4 regions of the Bacillus sp. YC2 genome follow, and region 2 is predicted to be linked to each of the others. Evidence: predicted binding sites of a transcription regulator. Region 2 holds the regulator's gene; each other region holds the start of a gene.
The links. The regulator LexA, encoded in region 2, represses DNA repair genes until DNA is damaged. The targets are predictions, from matches to a motif close to CGAACATATGTTCG.

Region 1 (3,463 bases), on a different contig from region 2:
GCAAAAAGCTCCAGCGTACGCGGGTGCAGGGCAAGCGCTTTTGAATAGGGCACTGTTTTCTTCAAACGTTCAATGACAGTCGTTTTCACCCCGGCAAGCGTGAGTTCTGACGCAAGCATAAGCCCGACCGGCCCTCCCCCGATAATGACAGCCTGTGTATTCATACTATCAGCTCCTCTTCCTATTTTGTTACTCACGTAACAAAAATCTTAAAAATAAAACGCGTATAATTTTGTTGCACACGTAACAATTTTGATTATAATCTTTTTTCTGCACGTTGGCAATCATTTCCGAAAAAAGACGCCCTTCATTTGGCGTCTGATTCATTAATGACCCCGACAATATTTTTATCCTTAATCGGGCCGAAATGGCGGCTGTCGAGGCTGTATATGCGGTTGTCACCGACGACAAAATATTGTCCCTTCGGTATCTTTTTCTGACCTGTCGTCTCCTTCAATGTATAATCACCGGTCACATGGCTCCCGGAAGACAGCGATGACTTCAATGGTTTCAAAAACGGCTCTGCCACACGTTTTCCGTTTACATACAGCTGATCGTCCCTGTATGCAATCGACTCGCCGGGCAGACCGATGACACGTTTGATCAGCACTTTGTGATGCGGGCCTTTAAACAAAACAATATCGAAGCGGCGGATTGTTTTGTAACGATGGGAAAACTTGTTGACCATCAGCTCATTTCCTTGTTTAAAGGTCGGATTCATACTGATTCCTTCGACTTTATAATCAATAAAAATGGCATTTTTTAATTGTATGGCCAAAACAACGATAAGCACGCCGACTATAAACCAAAACCGTTTTTTCAAGATTCTTGTCTCCCTCCGTCTTTCTCATGCTGACTGATTCTTGTGTGTAAACGCCGCTCGATACGCTTTCCGGCATACCACAGCCCTGCGATCACCGCGATCGCAATCACCATCCGGACGGGCTGTGTGATGAGCGCGTGAAGATCATATCCGATAAAGCTGATCATAAAGATCATGACCAATTTCCCCATGGCAGCGGCGGAGATAAACTGCAGCGCACCCACCCGTGACAGGCCGGCAACGACATGCACCGCGGCTGAAGGCGTGAAGGGAAAGCACAGTAAAATAAACAGCGGGCCGAATCCATGGCGCTCCACCCAAAGCATCATCTTTCTTACTGATTGATGTCTGCGGATGAAACCGAAAGCCCTTTTCTGACCGAAGCGGCGGACGCGAGTTTGTCTACCCTTATTCTACACATTATCTCCAAAAAACGAAAATGTTTACGAGATTTTCTGACTTGAAACATGGCGTAAACGAGTATAGAATAAAAAACGAGAACAAACGTTCCCATTTAAGAAAGAAGGAGTATTTTATGCCTAACATTCAGAACGGCACCAGCGATCTCATCGAACGGGGGCTGTTTTTACCCATGGCTGTCACCATCCTGAACCGGGATCTTGAAACGCTTGACTCGTGCCCGTTCAAATTAAAACAACCCTATAAACAGCTTATCAGCTGCTCTTTAAAATTAGCACAAAAGGATTTGATTGATGTTCGAAAAGAGTTAAGAAAGCGTAAAATTAAAATGCATGAGGCCGAAAGAGATGAAGCATTTACTCTTTATGTCTGCACCGTAAACGGCTATGAAGAGAAACGTCGCTATTTCAACCCGAGAATACGGGAACAGGTAACCGCCTTGGTGGAGTTTTATCTGTTTGCCGCTAAAACTTGAAAAGCAGTACGGACTGCTTTTACTTTCCCTTCGATAAATTTCAGACTATTCACACTATACATTCGACACGATTTTATTTATAATTCGGGACACGCTGTTTTCTATTAAAAGGAGGAATGTTATGAAACTGATTCATTTTCTTGCTGCCCTGCCCTTTTTCGGAATTCTTGCCGGCATCCCATTTGCCAATCGGGTGACCCCTTATCTTTTCGGCATGCCTTTCATCCTCGCGTATGTTGTCATATGGGCGGTGCTGACTTCTGTGCTGATGGCGGCTGTTTACAAACTGGACAAGGAAAACAAGGCGGGTGAGACGGAATGAGCGCAGCATTTTTCGTGATGGCCGCCGTGCTCTTATTTTGTGTATATCTTGGAATCCGCGCCCGAAAAGGCAAGGATATGGACCTTGAACAATGGACGGTCGGCGGCCGCGGCTTCGGCACGCTGTTTGTCTTTTTATTAATGGCGGGAGAAATTTACACGACCTTCACGTTTCTCGGCGGAAGCGGATGGGCTTACGGAAAAGGAGGCCCCGCCTTTTATATCATCGCTTACGGCTGCCTCGCTTACATTTTGTCGTATTGGCTTTTGCCGGCAGTCTGGACCTATGCCAAAAAACATAAACTGATGTCACAATCTGATTTCTTCATTTCAAAATATAAAAGTCCGCTCCTCGGTATTCTTGTGTCAATCGTGGGCATCATAGCCCTCATTCCCTACCTCGTCCTGCAGCTGAAAGGGCTCGGATTAATTGTTTCAGCCACATCCTACGGGCTGATTTCGCCGACCGCCGCAATCTGGATCGGAGCAGCATCCATCACGCTGTATGTCATGATTTCAGGTATTCACGGATCTGCCTGGATCTCAGTCGTCAAAGATATCATGATTTTAGGCGTCGTGTTATATTTAGGAATTTATTTGCCGATTCATTACTATGGCGGCTTTTCAGAGATGTTCAGAGAAATCGAAGCCGCAAAACCGGGTTTTCTCACCCTTCCTGAAACCGGCCAGAGCGTTTCATGGTTCAGCTCGACCGTCCTGCTGACAGCCCTCGGCTTTTACATGTGGCCCCATACCTTCGCAGCCTCATATGCAGCAGAGCATCCGCGGGTTTTCCGCAAAAACGCGATCATGATGCCTCTATACCAGCTTGTCCTGCTGTTTGTCATCTTTGTCGGATTTGCGGCGATTCTCCAAGTGCCCGGATTAAAAGGGGCAGATACGGATCTCGCCTTATTAAAACTTTCGCTGAAAACCTTCGATCCTTGGTTTGTCGGATTGATCGGAGCGGCGGGAATCCTGACGGCCCTTGTACCCGGTTCGATGATTTTAATGGCCTCAAGCACGCTGTTCGCTAAAAATGTTTACAAAGTCATTGCGCCCGAAACATCCGACAAAACGGTATCACAATTGGCAAAATACGCCGTTCCCGTGATTGCGCTGATTTCCGTTTATTTTACGCTGAAAGGCGGAAACACCATCGTCACCTTGCTTCTAATGGGATACAGCCTTGTCACACAGCTCTTCCCGGCGCTTGTATTCAGCCTGCCAAAGCAGCGGTTTGTTACGAGCCAAGGCGCTTTTGCCGGCATATTGGCAGGGGCCGGGACGGTTGCGTTCATCACGCTGACCGAATCAACCATCGGAACGCTTTTCCCATTCCTCCCCCAGACCGTCAAAGATATGAATACAGGCATTATTGCATTGGTTTTGAATACGGCAGTTATGTTTGCGGTCAGCGCCGC
Region 2 (3,463 bases):
TTTTGGCATTTCCCCTGCCGAGCCTTGTTTCGTCCTGCACCAATATCGCATCAATGTCTGATTTTTTAATTTCATCAAGCATTTCAAATACCCCGTCACGGTCCATTTCATAACCGCTGGCTTTTTCAGAAATGACTTTTACGACTTCCATGCCGTTTGCTGCTGCGATCTCACTAAGCTCCTCTTCTTGTCTTTTTAAAGACGTTTGCTGCTGTTCTTTGTTTGTGCTTACACGGGCATAAATGAGCGCCTTCATTTCTCTCTGTCCTCTCTATTTGACGATTGCCAGCTGATACGCGGCCGGATGCTCCTTCTTCAAAGGAAGAATCAGCTCGTCTCCCGGTTTTATATCAGCGGTTTGGAGATGGTTATTCTCCGTCACCCATTCAATGAAATCCTCTTTATCGATCTTTTTCTTCTCAGCCACATGATCTGCAAGTGACCACAGTGTATCGCCGTCCTGAACTTTTATTTTAACATACTGGCCAAGCCCTTGATCGCTGCCCGCACAAGAGACAAGTAAAATAGCAGCGCCTAAAATCGCAGTGAACAGACCGACAAATATGATAGATTCTTTAGCCATCAAAACAACCTCCAATAAGAATGTTTGTTCGCTTTTCATATCACTCAGTATATACGAACAAACGTTTCTGTCAATCGTTTTTTTCGAACCTATGTTTGTACTGTCAGGAAAATCATGCTATAATCTACTTAAAATCGACGTTTTGAGGTGCGAAAAATGACGAAGCTATCAAAAAGGCAACTTGATATCCTGCGATTTATTAAAGAAGAAGTCAAAACTAAAGGGTATCCGCCTTCTGTAAGAGAGATTGGAGAAGCTGTAGGACTGGCCTCCAGTTCAACCGTCCATGGGCATTTGGCGCGGTTGGAGACAAAAGGTCTGATCAGACGGGATCCTACTAAACCGAGGGCGATAGAGGTATTGGATGAAGAAGAAGTTCAAATACCGAAAAGCCAGGTCGTAAACGTTCCCGTTATCGGAAAAGTAACAGCTGGAATGCCGATTACGGCCGTTGAAAATATCGACGAATATTTCCCTCTTCCGGATCGCATGGTTCCCCCGGGTGAACATGTGTTTATGTTAGAAATTATGGGTGAAAGTATGATTGACGCCGGCATTTTTGACAAAGACTACGTCATTGTCAAACAGCAAAATACGGCGAATAACGGAGAAATCGTCGTGGCTATGACTGAAGATGATGAAGCGACGGTCAAGCGCTTCTATAAAGAAGAGAATTACGTGCGTCTGCAGCCGGAAAATCCGACGATGGAACCGATTATCCTGCAAAATGTAAGTATTCTCGGAAAAGTCATCGGCGTATTCAGAACCGTTCATTGATTCTATTAAACTTACATTATTTTAAAAACCCCTTTTTTGAAAAGGGGTTTTTCATTGTATAAAAAACAGGTTCGTCCTGGCTTGGAAACGAACCTGCTAAGGAGGAAAAACTTACATCATGCTTACATCCTTATTATCCAACATTTTGGTTTTGAAATCAACTAATAATGTTTCTTGAAGGAAACTTTTTTACCGAGGTGCAGTCTTTATTGATTTGATCGGGGGAATCATCAATGTTTTATGCAGTTTTTATTGAGCGGCGAATATTTTTAAATATGAAAATTTAGTACATAGTACAATAAGTATCTAATCACCGAAGCATTGTTTACAAACAGCGGAGTTCGTTTTTTTAATCAAAATGATAATATCCCGCGCCGTAAAATCCTTTTATATGTGCTGGTTCACAAAGGTTTGAAGCGCTTTCGATTAATATTCTGTATTTATGGTATGGATCAATCATTTTTTATCCTCAGCACTGAGGTTTAACCAGCTGCCGCTGAAGATTTTAGCACTTAATGTATAAAAATTTCGTTCGCTTCGTATTTAACCCGCATGAAGAGCTATTCAAAATTGTGAACTTGTATCCTAAAAAATAATCGTCAGCTGTAACAGTCCCGGGGTCATCAATATAAAACTCCTTAGCATCTCCATCCAATGTAAAACTCCTTAGCATCTCCATCCAATGTAAAACTCGTTTTCAATTCAAAGTCAGTTGTAGCGGCACTAACAGACTGTATTCCGCAAAAAAGACAAAAAAACAGCAATTACTATCCATATTTTTTTCAATGCCCCCCCTTTTTTACGTATTTTAACTTTCGGTTTTTATCAGGTCTATTCACATTTTACAAAAAATACACCATCCGCCCACAAAATACCAGTTTAAACCATTCAGTTTTGCTTACAATACGTTTTAATAGTGCTAAACGAAAGGGATGAAGATTTTGAATGGGCTTCATGAGACATTAGAGCTTCACGAACTGCTTGTTTTTAAAAATCTTTGCCTGACAAAATCGTCCACGATGACCGGGCTTGTTCAGGATGATGCTTTAAAAGCGATATTAGAACAGGATGCTGCGAACACAAGAACACAGATTGATCAGCTGAAGCATTTATTGGCCGGAAGAGGTGAGACGCTTGAATGAGTTTTTTCAGAAACTTGTCGGTATGGGCAGCATGACTGAACAAGTGATTGCGACCGATTTTTTAATCACGGCAAAGGCTGCCGTCAGAAACATTGCAGCTGCCATAACCGAATCTGCTACTCCTGAAGTGCGGGAAACGCTCCAGCAGTATTTACATGATGCCATTGATACGCATGAGCAGATTTACAATTATATGACTGAAAAAGGTTTTTATCAGTCATACGATATAACACGGCAAATCGGCCTTGATATGCAGGCGGCGGAAACCGCAAAAGACTTGCCGCAAATGTAAACGAATCGGCATTTCAGCCGAAACCTCATAACGAAGGTGGTTTAAATGAAACACTTGATTGCTTTCGCCTCTAAAACGACATTCACTCTAGCATTGCTGTATGTAATTTTGGACCGTATGTACCAAGTATCCTTTTTAAACGTACTGTTTATTACATTGCTCTTAAGTTTAATCACTTATTTTGCCGGTGATTGCATGGTTCTTCCGAGAACAAACAATTTCACCTCAGTTATCGCCGATTTCGGCATTTCATTTATTATATTGTGGATTTTTCTCATGAACGTAAGCAGCTACGGCGTGTCTCCGGCCGCGGCATCAGTTATTTCTGCGCTTTGCATCTCTGTCTTTGAAGCTTTTTTTCATCGGTATTTAAGCCATTATGTGCTTCCGGAAGATTACCAAGACACAAAAGAGACAGAAAGCCCTTTGTTACGCTATCAAACGGAGGCTTCTGAAGAAATAATGCCGGAAAATGATCATAAAGAAAAAACATAAAAAAGGAGGTCTTCGCCTCCTTTTTTCCTTTTATTTTTTCTCTTGGTCATCTAACGGCAGCTGCAGTAATGAATCTGTGCCTGTCGCTTTTGGAGTTTTTCCGTCCCATTTTTCAATCCATTTATATTTGATCATTTCATCAGACATTGATTTCTTTATGATTTCGTTATAATC
Region 3 (3,463 bases), on a different contig from region 2:
CATAAAACGATGCGGTCAGTTCATCTTTCAGCTCTTTAGAAAACGTGCCGTTAATGATAGCGCGCCCCATCTGTTCATCATCGTCCCGAAGCTGGTTGTCTTCTATAAAACGTGTCAGGGCATTCGTCTGAATGACAAAACCGTCGGGAACGGGCAGCCCGTTTTTCGTTAGTTTAATCAGATTCATCCCTTTTGCGCCGGCTAAGCGGCTGGATTCCTCAGCTTTATTAAAAAGTACTGAATACATGTGATATGACCCCCTTCTTTTGATCACTAAGAAAATGATAGTGAACACTATCATTCCATTGTAAAGAGAGAGGAAGAAACTGTCAAAGACACAAAGGCCTAATCCTCCTGCACCTTTTGGATGAATAAAGGTATAACGATTCATCTTGTTAATAGTTCAATTGATATACATTCATATTTTTCAGATGAATGATTGAAGATTGCTGAAAAAGGGTAATGTAATAATAGGGGAACGATTGTCCGATTCTTCATTTTTTACTATAATCAGATGAGATGAAGAATTCCCGAGGAGGGTTTTTGTGATTACAAAAGCCGTTTTTGCATTATGTTTCCCTTTTATGCTGGTCGTCCTTTTTACGCGGGTTACATTTAACCACTATGTGGCTATCGCTCTCACCGCCGCACTGCTTTTCGCATCCTACTTAAAAGGGTACACAGAAACGTATTTTATCGTTGGATTAGACGTGGTGTCTTTGGTGGCCGGCGGTTTGTACATGGCCAAAAAAGAAGCAGACAAAAAGAAAGATAATGCCTGACATAGTGAATATGAAATGTGAATGCCTGCTTTTACGCCATAAAAGCAGGTTTTTTATACAGAAATTAACTTGGTAAAAATAAACCATCGAACTTTAGTTCGTATTTTTAGTGATTTTTACCGTCATTGTGTTACTATATCAATAGGAAGATTTCGTAAAGAAACGGAGGCTTTTTTGTGAAAGATCGTTTTGAGTTAGTCTCGAAATACCAGCCCCAGGGAGATCAGCCGCAAGCGATTGAGAAGCTTGTCAAAGGCATTCAGGAAGGCAGAAAACACCAGACTCTTCTGGGAGCGACGGGAACGGGTAAAACCTTTACAGTGTCGAATCTCATTAAAGAAGTAAACAAACCGACACTTGTCATCGCCCATAATAAAACCCTTGCCGGACAGCTTTACAGCGAGTTCAAAGAATTTTTCCCGAACAACGCTGTTGAGTATTTTGTCAGCTACTACGATTATTATCAGCCGGAGGCGTACGTGCCTCAAACGGATACATTTATAGAGAAAGACGCAAGCATTAACGATGAAATTGATAAACTCAGGCACTCCGCGACATCCTCTCTCTTTGAACGGAGAGATGTCATTATTATCGCGAGTGTGTCTTGTATATATGGCCTCGGTTCGCCGGAAGAATACCGCGAAATGGTCGTTTCGCTCAGGACGGAAATGGAGATTGAACGGAACGAGCTGCTGAGAAAGCTTGTAGACATCCAGTATGCCCGCAATGACATCGACTTTCAGCGCGGGACGTTCCGTGTGCGCGGAGACGTTGTGGAAATCTTCCCGGCCTCCCGTGACGAACACTGCATCAGAGTCGAATTTTTCGGCGATGAAATTGAGCGGATCAGAGAGGTTGACGCGCTGACCGGAGAAATTCTCGGCGACCGCGACCATGTCGCGATCTTCCCTGCTTCCCACTTCGTCACCCGGGCCGAAAAGATGGAAAAAGCGATTGTAAACATTGAGCAAGAGCTTGAGGAGCGCCTGAAAGTCATGCATGAAAACGGCAAGCTCCTTGAAGCGCAGCGTCTGGAGCAGCGGACGAGATATGACCTTGAAATGATGCGGGAAATGGGTTTCTGCTCCGGCATTGAGAACTATTCGAGACATTTAACGCTCCGTCCGGCAGGCTCTACGCCGTATACGCTGCTTGATTATTTCCCCGACGACTTTATGATTGTCGTTGACGAATCACATGTGACGATTCCGCAGGTGCGCGGCATGTTTAACGGTGACCAGGCAAGAAAGCAGGTGCTTGTGGATCACGGCTTCCGCCTGCCGTCCGCGCTTGATAACCGTCCGCTTCGATTCGAGGAATTTGAAAAGCACATGCACAATATCGTTTATGTATCGGCTACGCCGGGACCGTACGAAATCGAACATACACCGGAAATGATCGAGCAGATCATCAGACCGACGGGGCTTCTTGATCCTATCATTGAAGTCCGTCCGATTGAGGGGCAGATTGATGATTTGATCGGCGAGATTCAGACGAGAATTGAACGGAATGAACGAGTGCTCGTCACGACGCTGACGAAAAAAATGTCAGAGGACCTGACCGATTATCTGAAGGAAATCGGCATTAAAGTCAATTACCTGCATTCCGAAATTAAGACGCTGGAACGGATTGAAATCATTCGGGATCTCCGTCTCGGCAAACACGATGTGTTAATCGGAATCAACCTGCTGAGAGAAGGGCTTGATATACCGGAAGTGTCGCTTGTCGCCATTTTGGATGCGGACAAGGAAGGGTTCCTCCGTTCCGAGCGTTCGCTGATTCAGACGATCGGCCGGGCTGCCCGAAACTCAGAAGGCCGCGTCATCATGTATGCCGACAAAATGACGCATTCCATGGAAGTCGCGATTAGTGAGACGAAACGGCGCCGTGAACAACAAGAGCGCTTTAACGAAATCCACGGCATCACGCCGCAAACGATCAATAAGGAAATACGCGATGTGATCCGCGCGACGCAAGCTGCCGAGGATAAAGAAGAATATAAAACAAAAGCCGCGCCGAAGCTGGCGAAAATGACGAAAAAAGAACGCCAGAAAGTCGTTGAGCAAATGGAACTTGAAATGAAAGAAGCAGCCAAAGCGCTTGATTTTGAGCGGGCGGCGGAGCTTCGTGACTTATTGTTAGAGCTAAAAGCGGAAGGATGATGAAAACATGGCTATAGACCGGATCGAGGTGAAAGGGGCAAGGGCGCACAACTTGAAAAACATCGATGTGACGATTCCGCGGGATAAGCTCGTCGTCGTGACGGGCTTATCCGGCTCGGGAAAATCGTCCCTTGCCTTTGATACGATATACGCAGAAGGACAGAGACGATATGTCGAATCGCTTTCTGCCTATGCGCGCCAATTTTTAGGCCAGATGGATAAGCCTGACGTTGATGCGATTGAGGGGCTTTCGCCCGCCATCAGCATCGACCAGAAGACGACAAGCCGCAATCCGAGGTCAACAGTCGGAACGGTAACGGAGATTTATGATTATCTCCGTCTTTTATATGCGAGAGTCGGTAAGCCGCACTGCCCGGAGCACGGCATTGAAATTACATCCCAAACGATCGAACAAATGGTCGACCGGATTCTTGAATATCCTGAGCGGACAAAGCTTCAAGTGCTCGCGCCGATTATATCCGGCAGAAAAGGCGCACACGTCAAAGTGCTTGAACAAAT
Region 4 (3,463 bases), on a different contig from region 2:
GTTCAATACGAGACAATCCCCTTTTTTAAAAAAGCTGACAATCTCTTTAAATGAACTGTCCGTAAGCCCTCCCGTATGTTTATCAAGCACCATCAGCCGTGAAGCGTCACGCTGTTTCAGCGGCACTTGGGCAATTAAGTGATCAGGCAGTTCAAAATCAAATAAATCGACTTTCATCATTTCACCTTTATTCTGTCTTTTGTTATTTCATTCTGCTGAAAAGATTGAGTAAGATTGATAATATCACACTGATTATAATACAAGTAACAACGGGAAAGAAAAATGTTACGTTTCCTTTTTTGACGAAAATATCTCCGGGCATCCTTCCGACAAAATGCCAGACTGCTCCGGCAATAAGCAAAACAGCACCAAGAACCATGAGAATTTTAGGAAATTCAGTCATAGCGGGGCGCCTCCAACCGAAAATGCTCATACACAGCCCGCGTCACGATCCGCCCTCTCGGCGTTCTTTGAAGAAATCCGATTTGCAGAAGGTACGGTTCGTATACGTCCTCTATTGTATGCGGTTCTTCGCCGATTGTCGCGGAAATCGTGTCAAGCCCTACAGGACCTCCGTTGAATTTTTCAATCATACCCATTAAAAGCTTGTGGTCAATATGGTCAAGGCCGAGCGCGTCAACTTGAAGACGCTCAAGCGCATCGTGAGCAATTTCTTCTGTAATGCGGCTGTCGCCTAACACTTGGGCAAAATCTCTGACCCTTCTGAGGAGCCGGTTTGCGACCCGCGGCGTTCCCCTTGAGCGCCTGGCAATTTCTAAAGCAGGCGCTTTTTCTATATCCACTTCAAATACCTCTGCCGTTCTCGAAACGATATCTGTCAGCTCTTCCTGCGTATAATATTCAAGACGCGACAGCACCCCGAACCGATCTCTGAGCGGCGCCGTTAAAAGACCGACCCTCGTCGTTGCGCCTACCAGCGTAAAAGGCGGAAGATCGAGACGGACGGATCTGGCGGAAGGGCCTTTTCCAATAACGATATCGAGGCAGAAATCCTCCATCGCAGGATACAGCACTTCTTCGATTGAGCGGTTCAGTCTGTGAATTTCATCTATAAACAGTACATCACCCGGCTCAAGCGCCGTCAAAATCGCAGCTAAATCGCCGGGTCTTTCAATCGCAGGCCCTGACGTGGTCCGCATCTCTACGCCCATCTCATTGGCCACAATGGATGCAAGCGTTGTTTTCCCGAGCCCGGGCGGCCCGTATAAAAGAACATGATCAAGCGTTTCCTGCCTCATTTTTGCCGCATCGATAAACACGCGCAAATTTTCTTTTACCTTCTGCTGGCCGATGTATTGCGCGAGCCTTTGCGGCCTGAGGCTTTGCTCTATTATTGATTCATGGCTGTCTGCTTCACTTGAAACGAGCCGTTCATCCATGAACATCACCTTACTTTAATAGTTTTTGCAATGCTTTTTTCACATATTGATCTGTGGAAAGCGCCGTTTCCTCTTTTAAGTGAGGAAGCACTTTCTTAATCTCTTTCTCGGCATAACCGAGAACCCTGAGCGCTTCAAGCGCCTCGTCGAGCGCCGTCTCAGCCTCTTGTTTTTCAATGCGTTCTTCATGATTGAACAAGTTGTCGATCATTTCAGGCACTACATCGGCAAGCTTCCCTTTTAAATCCAGAATGATCTGCCGGGCCGTTTTTTTGCCGACGCCGGGAAACTTCACCAAAAAGGCTTCATCTTCCTGTTCAATCGCTTCAATGACCGCCCCCGGATCACCCGAACCGAGTATCGCAAGCGCCCCTTTCGGCCCGATGCCGGTGACGTTTAACAGCTTTGTGAAAAGCGCTTTTTCTTCACGCGTTGAAAAACCGTACAGGGAAAAGGCGTCTTCTTTAATATGATGGTACGTAAAAATGGTTTCTTGATTGCTTACCTTATAGATAAACGGATTCGGTGTGAAGATCTGATAGCCGATTCCGCCGTTTTCAATCACAATGTACTGGGGAGATACGTAATCAATCGTCCCCTTCACGAATTCAATCACACCTATTCACCTCTTTGACTGCTTTTCATTGTACCATAAAAACAGCCAAAGTCTTAAGAAAAGTTAACGTATGTTCGCTTTGCCTCCCTTCTCACGTCAGAAAAAAAAGACATGGGGAACATGTCTTACACAAAAGTCATCCGCTGTATGTCTTAATATGATCGATGACGCTCTCAAATTCTGCTTTTGTCCTGTACGGTATGCCGTTTTCCAAGTGTTTTTGCAAATGACTTTCCAGCCGTTCTAAATCAATCTGAAAGAAGGACTGGATCGGCTCCGCTAAAGAGTCGGGACGGCCGTGAAAAGTGGAAATGACGCCCCCGTCCGTGATGCCGATATATCCGTTGACTTTGCTGAGCGGAGAGATATCATCTACTTGTTTGCGGAACAGCACAAACCCTTTTTTCTGTTCAACAAGCGTCCATCCCGCATAGGCCGCCCAAAAATCCTCCATCGCCAAAACGGTTTCATCCGTATGTTCAATGCCGACATCTCCGTCTAAATAGACCCTTTCCAGCTGCACGTGCACCCGCAGCGGCCCGTAATGCTCGACTTCCGCTCCAAACGCGCGGGACTCCCCTGTAAAAAGGGCTGCGGCTGATAATATAAGCATAAACAAAAGACGTTTCATCAAAAACACCTCTTTATTCAATCAAACTCTTTATGCTAGTTTGACCAAAGATGCGGCGGCTTAACCATTCTTTCCTTTGCATCCGCAAAAAAGCAGCCCTCCCGTCCGAAGGCTGCCTTGCCATGCTATTTGCGCTTACCTGCAATCAGTTTCATTTGCTCGGCTGTCAGCTTGAGGTGATAGCCCCTGACGGTCAGATACGCTTCCCCTGCCCCGCAGCTTTGGTCATACTGGTTTGTTTTTTTCATTCCGGCCCCTCCGTCTCTTTCTTCTTGCTTTCATCTTATCAAGGCGATATGAAGGGCATTTTAAGGAAATGTAAAGAAATGGTGAAGATGGTTTTTTAATAATGAGGGAGAAAATATCCCAAAAAAATTGTGTAAATAGTCATACCGCTCCATAATCCAAATATACGACAAACAAGGGGGAATCTGATTGGCAGAGTTTACAGCAAGCTTAAACGGTATTTTATGGAGCACGCCCGTTATTTATATTTTGTTAGCCGTCGGCCTTATCTTTTCCATTTTGACCCGGTTTTTGCAAGTCCGGCATATAAAAGAGATGGTTCTTCTGATGTTTCAAGGAAAAAGCTCTGAAGCCGGCGTATCGTCATTTCAGGCATTATCTATTGCGCTTTCAGGGCGCGTAGGGACGGGGAATATTGCCGGCGTGGCAACAGCCATAGCATTCGGCGGTCCCGGCGCCGTGTTTTGGATGTGGGTCATCGCCTTTATCGGTTCAGCCAGCGCCTTTGTCGAGTCCACCCTCGCGCAAATTTATAAAGTAAAAGAAAACGGCCAGTACAGGGGCGGTCCT

Region 1: KY305_RS07320 (YhjD family protein) is a predicted target of LexA. The motif match lies at 1,321-1,334, and genes of this name have one in related genera.
Region 3: uvrB (excinuclease ABC subunit UvrB) is a predicted target of LexA. The motif match lies at 870-883, and genes of this name have one in related genera.
Region 4: ruvA (Holliday junction branch migration protein RuvA) is a predicted target of LexA. The motif match lies at 2,080-2,093, and genes of this name have one in related genera.

What each region holds. Positions count from the first base shown of each region.
Region 1 is NZ_JAHXDO010000003.1:121,648-125,110, forward strand. Features, by position in the region: gene KY305_RS07305 (monooxygenase) at 1-164, opposite strand, end outside; gene lepB (signal peptidase I) at 308-823, opposite strand; partial or broken gene KY305_RS07315 (TVP38/TMEM64 family protein) at 820-1,215, opposite strand; gene KY305_RS07320 (YhjD family protein) at 1,359-1,718, shown strand; gene KY305_RS07325 (DUF3311 domain-containing protein) at 1,840-2,040, shown strand; gene KY305_RS07330 (sodium:solute symporter family protein) at 2,037-3,463, shown strand, end outside.
Region 2 is NZ_JAHXDO010000011.1:35,077-38,539, reverse strand. Features, by position in the region: gene KY305_RS16110 (YneB family resolvase-like protein) at 1-256, opposite strand, end outside; gene yneA (cell division suppressor protein YneA) at 272-583, opposite strand; gene lexA (transcriptional repressor LexA) at 740-1,360, shown strand; gene KY305_RS16095 (hypothetical protein) at 2,293-2,502, shown strand; gene KY305_RS16090 (spore coat protein) at 2,495-2,794, shown strand; gene KY305_RS16085 (YndM family protein) at 2,840-3,289, shown strand; gene KY305_RS16080 (prohibitin family protein) at 3,320-3,463, opposite strand, start outside.
Region 3 is NZ_JAHXDO010000001.1:409,075-412,537, reverse strand. Features, by position in the region: gene KY305_RS02055 (PEP/pyruvate-binding domain-containing protein) at 1-247, opposite strand, end outside; gene KY305_RS02050 (CsbA family protein) at 546-782, shown strand; gene uvrB (excinuclease ABC subunit UvrB) at 959-2,944, shown strand; gene uvrA (excinuclease ABC subunit UvrA) at 2,952-3,463, shown strand, end outside.
Region 4 is NZ_JAHXDO010000004.1:56,416-59,878, reverse strand. Features, by position in the region: gene queA (tRNA preQ1(34) S-adenosylmethionine ribosyltransferase-isomerase QueA) at 1-177, opposite strand, end outside; gene KY305_RS08575 (DUF2905 domain-containing protein) at 203-403, opposite strand; gene ruvB (Holliday junction branch migration DNA helicase RuvB) at 396-1,400, opposite strand; gene ruvA (Holliday junction branch migration protein RuvA) at 1,411-2,016, opposite strand; gene KY305_RS08560 (intercompartmental signaling factor BofC) at 2,153-2,647, opposite strand; gene KY305_RS19950 (hypothetical protein) at 2,773-2,895, opposite strand; gene KY305_RS08555 (alanine/glycine:cation symporter family protein) at 3,083-3,463, shown strand, end outside.